3 regions of the Bradyrhizobium sp. BR2003 genome follow, and region 2 is predicted to be linked to each of the others. Evidence: predicted binding sites of a transcription regulator. Region 2 holds the regulator's gene; each other region holds the start of a gene.

Region 1 (2,201 bases), on a different contig from region 2:
AGGAACAGGCCGTAAGGCGGATCGAGCGCGACCAGCGGCGTGAAGCGGTCGCACCAGTCGGCGATGTCGTTCAGCGTCTTCAGGTCGGCGGCGGGGTCGGCGTCGTAGACCGTGAGCTCCGGACAGATCGCCCGCGCATTGGCGAGCGGCAGCCCGATCGACAGCCCGGCGCGCATCGCGGCCTCGTCGACGGCGTGCAGCAGGATGGCGTTGTGGTCTTTTGCGACCACGACGCTGGGGAGTTCTTTGCTTTTCGTAAGGGACGCATCGGCAGACGGGTTCCCTCCCCCCTTGCGGGGGAGGGCTAGGGAGAGGGGTAAGCCGCATACGCCGGCGTTCGTGGTACCCCTCTCTCCAACTCTCCCCCGCAAGGGGGAAGAGAGCCCTGCCAACGTGCTCACCTCACTTGAAGGTTCATCGACCTCCCGAGCCTCAGCTTGCGAGGCGATGTCCTGCGCGAGCTTGCGCTTGATGCGATCGATGGGCAGGCGTGGCAGCCACAGGCTGAGGATACGCCGACGGTTCACTGAATTGGCACTCATCACATTTCCATTCCATGATCCATCGCCCGACCGGGCCATGACGGTTGCGCACGAGTTCGGCCTCGAATCGCGGCGCGCCCCAGGCGCTTGCGGCATTGCCGGGCGGCGAATGCGCCGCACGCACGATCCAGCGCGTCTCCGCCGTCGAGGGAATCGGCGTAGCCGCGATCCGCAGCACCAGCGCGGTGACGCCGGAGGCTTGCGCGGCCAGGGTCAGTTTGCGGCTGGCGACGAGATCGAGCTGGCGCACATCGCCCCAGATCTCGAGCACGACAGCGCCGAGCGCATCGCAGGCGAGCGCGTCGGCAGCAGTGCGCAGGGCGCCATCGACATCGGCGGCGCGCACCGTGACCAGGAGGCGCGGATCGAGGCCGAGCTCGGCGAGCCCGCGCATCGACAGCGCGCCGTTTTCGCGATCGGAAAAATCCTGCCGCACCCAGACCAGCGGCTTGCGCGCTGATATCCGTCCGGCGAGCCCCGCAATGAAGCCGGTCGCCGCGCCGCCCTGATGGCCGGCCGCGAACACCTCGTGCAGCGCGGCCGGTGCAAGCCCGCCGCGCAGCATCGCGTCCGCGCTCGTGTGGCCGAGCGCGATGCGGTTCGGCATCGCCGCCTCCGATGGCGCCTCGATGCGCGCGATGCTGCCGCGCAGAGACGCAAGCGTACCCGTGCGTGCGCCATTCATTGCGCCGCTCCTTCCCAACCAAAATTTGAGGCCGTCACTGACCAGAACAGTGAACCAGGGACTGGCTCGATTGTTCATGATATGTTCTAATATAAAGCTAACAGGGCCCGCGGAGTCAATCGGATTGGTGGGCTCATCGATTCATCAGTGGAATCAATGGGATTCAGCAGCCGTCGAAGCGGTCGGGCTCCGCACTTCCGCAACTCAGACGCGGAGGGCCCCGGAAATGGCGGCGTGACGGAAACGGAGCAATCGCATGCGCATCATCGTGCTCGACAACGACACCGATTTCGAAGGCTGGCGCAAGGCCGCGCGGCGATTGGCGATCAATGACGTGAAGCCCGCGGAGATCACGTGGACCGTACGCCGCAACGACGAATTGTCGCCGGTATCCTGCGTGAATGAATTGCCTGACGTGCCGCAGGCGCAGTTCAACGTCCCCGCGATATTCGTCGAACTCGCAAAGACCGCGATCCTGTATCGCAATGACGCGCGCTTCGCCCTGCTCTACCGCCTGCTGTGGCGGCTGCGCAGCCATCACGATCTGCTCGGCGCGACTGATGACCCCGACGTCGCCGAGGTCCACGCGATGGCGCGCGCGGTCTATAGCGACATCGACAGGATGCACGCGCATCTGCGCTTCCGCGAGATCGGACGCGAACGGACGGCGCATTACGTCGCCTGGTTCGAGCCCGAACACCGCATCGTCGAGTTCGCCGCACCGTTCTTCGCCGGCCGCTTCGCCGACATGCCGTGGTCGATCCTGACCCCCGACGTCTGCGCCCATTGGGACGGGCACGCGATCTCGATCTCGCCCGGCGTCGCCAAATCCGAGGTGCCGAGCGAGGATCGGCTGGAGGAAGCCTGGCGGCGTCATGACAACGGCCTGTTCAATCCCGCGCGGCTGAAAGTGATGGAGACGCCGCAGGCCTATTGGAGGAACCTGCCCGAGGACTCGATCATTAAGCCTCTGA
Region 2 (2,201 bases):
TCGGCGAAAGCGAGCTCGGTGCCCGGCAGCATGCAGACCGCGACAGTGGGATCGTTCTCCGAAGCAAAACCGCGGGTCGACGTGCCGCGGAACGTCGTCGTGATCAGCGTCTCTCCGACAATGGCGGGGCGCGATGCCACGGCGTGCAGACTATAGTCACACATCGGATGGCTCCTCATTTCGAGGTAGCGACCCGTGCCTCTCTTGAGGCATTGGGGCCTCTACCAGAGTGGACGATAGCGAACGAGCTTCTGCTCGTTTCTGGGCGATTGTACGACTGGTCCGAGACCGACCCCGATCACAAACACGCGACGCTGCGCGAGAGGTATCGGAGCGCATCGGGCAGGCCGTACGCTACGCTATCATGCAAGGAACGATCCGACGTGTTGCTCGTTCCCGGCCGCCGCAAGTATTTGCAATTCAGTATTTGCGATACAGGCCGATCAGCTTGCCCTGGATGCGCACCCGGTTCGGCGGCAGGATGCGCACTTCATAGGCGGTGTTGGCCGGCTCGAGCGCGATCGATGCGCCGCGGCGGCGGAAGCGCTTCAGGGTGGCTTCCTCCTCGTCGATCAGCGCCACCACGATGTCGCCGGTGTTGGCGACGTCGTTGCGCTGGATCAGCGCCATGTCGCCGTCGAGGATGCCGGCATCGACCATCGAGTCGCCGCGCACCTCGAGCGCATAGTGCTCGCCGGCGCCGAGCATGTCGGGCGGCACGCTGATGGTGTGGCTGCGGGTCTGCAGCGCCTCGATCGGCGTACCGGCGGCGATCCGGCCCATCACGGGGACCGCGACCGGACGGTTGCCGTCGTCCTCGGCGATCGGCGGCGTGCTGGCGCGCCGGCCGAGGGTGCCTTCGATGACGCTGGGCGTGAAGCCGCGTCGGCCGTTGCCGCCGCCAGCCGAGAGTTCGGGCAGCTTGATGACCTCGATGGCGCGGGCGCGGTTCGGCAGGCGGCGGATGAAGCCGCGCTCCTCCAGCGCAGTGATCAGGCGGTGGATACCGGACTTCGAGCGCAGGTCGAGCGCATCCTTCATCTCGTCGAAGGAGGGCGGTACGCCGGCCTCTTTCAGACGTTCATTGATGAAACGCAGAAGTTCGTACTGTTTGCGCGTGAGCATCTCGAGCATTCCCCCGGTTGATAGCGTCGTTCGATTCCGAGACTCTTCTGGTGGGGCCTTCAGGCGGGCCTGACCTCAGGAGCATGTGCTCGTTGCACTTGCTTCCACGCGGCTTCCCGATTGTAGACACCAGTACTCGAAACAAATCATGAACGGACACTATATGTTCGATATGTGTTCCGCAACCACTTAATTTCCGGTGAACGGATCAGGCAACGCACGATCGGTGGGGCATGAAAACCCTATTCGGGCAGTGTCAGAATCTCGCATTCGCTGCCCTTGACGGCCGCTGCCGCGAACGGCGGACGCACGAGAAGTGCCCGTGCCGCAGCGAGATTCCCGAGCAGCGACGAGTCCTGCTGCGTCACCGGCGTTGCGATCAACGTGCCGTCCTCGCGCGCTTCGAGCCGTGCCCGCAGATAGTCCTCGCGCTGGTCGTTGGCGGCGAGGTCGCGGCCGAGCAGGGCGCTCGTGCGGCGATGATGAATCACTTTCCGGCCGCTCAGCGCCCGAATCAACGGCACCAGGAACAGGAAAGCGCAGACATAGGACGACACCGGATTGCCGGGCAGGCCGATCACCCGCATCGCGCCGAGCCGGCCGTGCATCATCGGCTTGCCCGGCCGCATCGCGATCCGCCAGAACGCCATCTCGACGCCCTCGGCTTCCAGCGACCGCTTGACGAGATCGTGGTCGCCGACCGAGGCGCCGCCCGTCGTGATCAGGACATCGGCGCCGGCCTCGCGCGCCCGGCGGATGCCGGCCGTGGTCGCCTCCATTGTGTCGGCGGCAACGCCGAGGTCGACGGTCTCGGCGCCCTCGGCGCGCGCCAGCGCCCGCAGCGCGTAGCCGTTGGAGTAGACGATCTGGCCGGGGCCGGGCTGCGAGCCCGGCATCACCAGTTCATCGCCGGTCGCCAGCACCGCGACCTTCGGGCGGCAGCGCACCGCAAGTTCCGGATAGTTCATGGCGGCCGCCAGCGACAGCGCGCGGTCGGACAGGCGGCTGCCGCCGTCGAGCAGCACCTCGCCCGCACGGAAGTCGACCCCGGCCGGGCGGATGTGCCGCCCGACGCT
Region 3 (2,201 bases), on a different contig from region 2:
CACCCCGAGCATGGAAGGCGGCTTCGGCGGCGGCACCGTCGGCTACAACTGGCAGGCCGGCAACATCGTGTACGGCCTCGAGGTCGACGCTGCAGGTGCTGACATCGACGCGTCGGTCTCCGCGCTCGGCGTCACCGCCCGCAGCAAGATCAACTCGCTCGGCACCGTGCGCGGCCGCCTCGGCTTCGCCGTCGACAAGGTGCTGTTCTATGGCACCGGCGGCTACGCCTGGGCCAACAACGAGGTCAGCGTCACCGCCCTCGGCGTGACCGCCTCGCAGAGCAACTTCCACTCCGGCTGGACCGTCGGCGCCGGCGTCGAAGCGTTCATCGCGCCGCAGTGGTCGATCAAAGGCGAATACCTGTATCGCAGCCTCGACAGCGAGAACTATTTCGGCGTGCCGTCCGGTACGCTCGAGCTGCACAGCGCCCAGTTCGGCGTGAACTATCACTTCGGCGGCCCGATCGTCGCCAAGTACTAAGATCGATCTGCGATCAGATCACGCGGAAAGGCCGGCTTCGCGCCGGCCTTTTTGCGTAAGAGCGTTTTTGAGCGAAGTGGATTCCGGTTCGCGTCAAGAAAACACGCCACAGCAGGAATCTGGAGCCCCCGTTCCGATTCCATCGGAACGGCAAAAGGCTCTGGCGGAACCGGCGCTGCTGACGGCTGCTGCCATCAGGCAAACTATCCGTTGATGGACGCGACTCAGCACTGGAAATTGTTGGCCGTTCTTCCTACGTTCCAGTCTTCACACCCCATCGGCGCAAGGTCCCGGCATCACCGGCGATGCGCGCCCAAAAGGCGCCCAAGCATGCGCCCGGAACTGTCGCTATGGATGAAGTGCTCAAGGCGAAGCGCCAACAGAACGCCGGCTCCTCATCGCGCGCCATCACGATCCGTGGCGCGCGCGAACACAATCTGAAGAACATCGACGTCGAGATTCCCCGCGACAAGCTCGTGGTGTTCACCGGCCTGTCCGGCTCCGGCAAGTCGTCGCTCGCGTTCGACACCATCTATGCCGAGGGCCAGCGCCGCTACGTCGAGTCGCTGTCGGCCTATGCGCGCCAGTTCCTCGAGATGATGCAGAAGCCGGATGTCGACCAGATCGACGGCCTGTCGCCGGCGATCTCGATCGAGCAGAAGACCACATCGAAGAACCCGCGCTCCACCGTCGGCACCGTCACCGAGATCTACGACTACATGCGCCTGCTCTGGGCGCGCGTCGGCGTGCCCTATTCGCCGGCCACCGGCCTGCCGATCGAGAGCCAGATCGTCTCGCAGATGGTCGATCGCGTGCTGGCGCTGCCGGAAGGCACTCGCCTCTACCTGCTGGCGCCGGTCGTGCGCGGCCGCAAGGGCGAGTACAAGAAGGAACTCGCCGAGTATCTCAAGAAGGGCTTTCAGCGCGTCAAGATCGACGGCACCTTCTACGAACTGTCCGAGGCGCCCGCGCTCGACAAGAAATTCCCGCACGACATCGACGTCGTGGTCGACCGCATCGTGGTGCGTCCCGACCTCGCCCAGCGCCTCGCGGAAAGCTTTGAGACCGCACTGAAGCTCGCCGAGGGCCTCGCCGTGATCGAGTACGCCGACGCCCCGGCAGCGGCCGCGCAGGACGACAAGAAAGAGGACAAGAAGAAGACCGCGAAGATCCACGACAAGAGCGGTCCCGAGCGCATCCTGTTCTCGGAGAAATTCGCCTGTCCGGTCTCCGGCTTCACGATCCCCGAGATCGAGCCGCGCCTGTTCTCGTTCAACAACCCCTATGGCGCCTGCCCGGCCTGCGGCGGCCTCGGCGTCGAGCAGCATATCGACGAGGACCTGGTCATCCCCGACAAGGAGCTGACCTTGCGCAAGGGCGCGATCGCGCCCTGGGCGAAATCGTCTTCGCCCTATTACATCCAGACCCTGACCGCGCTCGGCAAGCACTACAAGTTCACGCTCGACACCAAGTGGAAGGACCTTACCAAGAAGGTCCAGAACGCGCTGCTGCACGGCTCCGGCGACGACGAGATCAAGTTCTCCTATGAGGACGGTGTCCGCTCCTACGACACCAAGAAGCCGTTCGAGGGCGTCATCACCAACATCAACCGCCGCTACCGCGAGACCGAGAGCGAGTGGGCGCGCGAGGAGCTCGGCAAGTATTTCTCCGACGTCCCCTGCGAAGCCTGCAACGGCCACCGGCTGAAGCCCGAGGCGCT

What was found. The regulator LexA, encoded in region 2, represses DNA repair genes until DNA is damaged. The targets are predictions, from matches to a motif close to TGTTCNNNNTGTGTTCNG.
Region 1: a site for LexA is predicted at 1,299-1,316, ahead of E2I15_RS14130 (ImuA family protein). Genes of this name have one in related genera too.
Region 3: a site for LexA is predicted at 727-744, ahead of uvrA (excinuclease ABC subunit UvrA). Genes of this name have one in related genera too.

Annotation. Positions count from the first base shown of each region.
Region 1 is NZ_SMYJ01000019.1:219,827-222,027, forward strand. It holds gene E2I15_RS14125 (Y-family DNA polymerase) at 1-542, opposite strand, end outside; gene E2I15_RS14130 (ImuA family protein) at 433-1,227, opposite strand; gene E2I15_RS14135 (UdgX family uracil-DNA binding protein) at 1,484-2,201, shown strand, end outside.
Region 2 is NZ_SMYJ01000009.1:330,301-332,501, forward strand. It holds gene E2I15_RS06015 (hypothetical protein) at 1-164, opposite strand, end outside; gene lexA (transcriptional repressor LexA) at 421-1,125, opposite strand; gene E2I15_RS06025 (molybdopterin molybdotransferase MoeA) at 1,368-2,201, opposite strand, start outside.
Region 3 is NZ_SMYJ01000011.1:57,263-59,463, reverse strand. It holds gene E2I15_RS06585 (outer membrane protein) at 1-481, shown strand, start outside; gene uvrA (excinuclease ABC subunit UvrA) at 832-2,201, shown strand, end outside.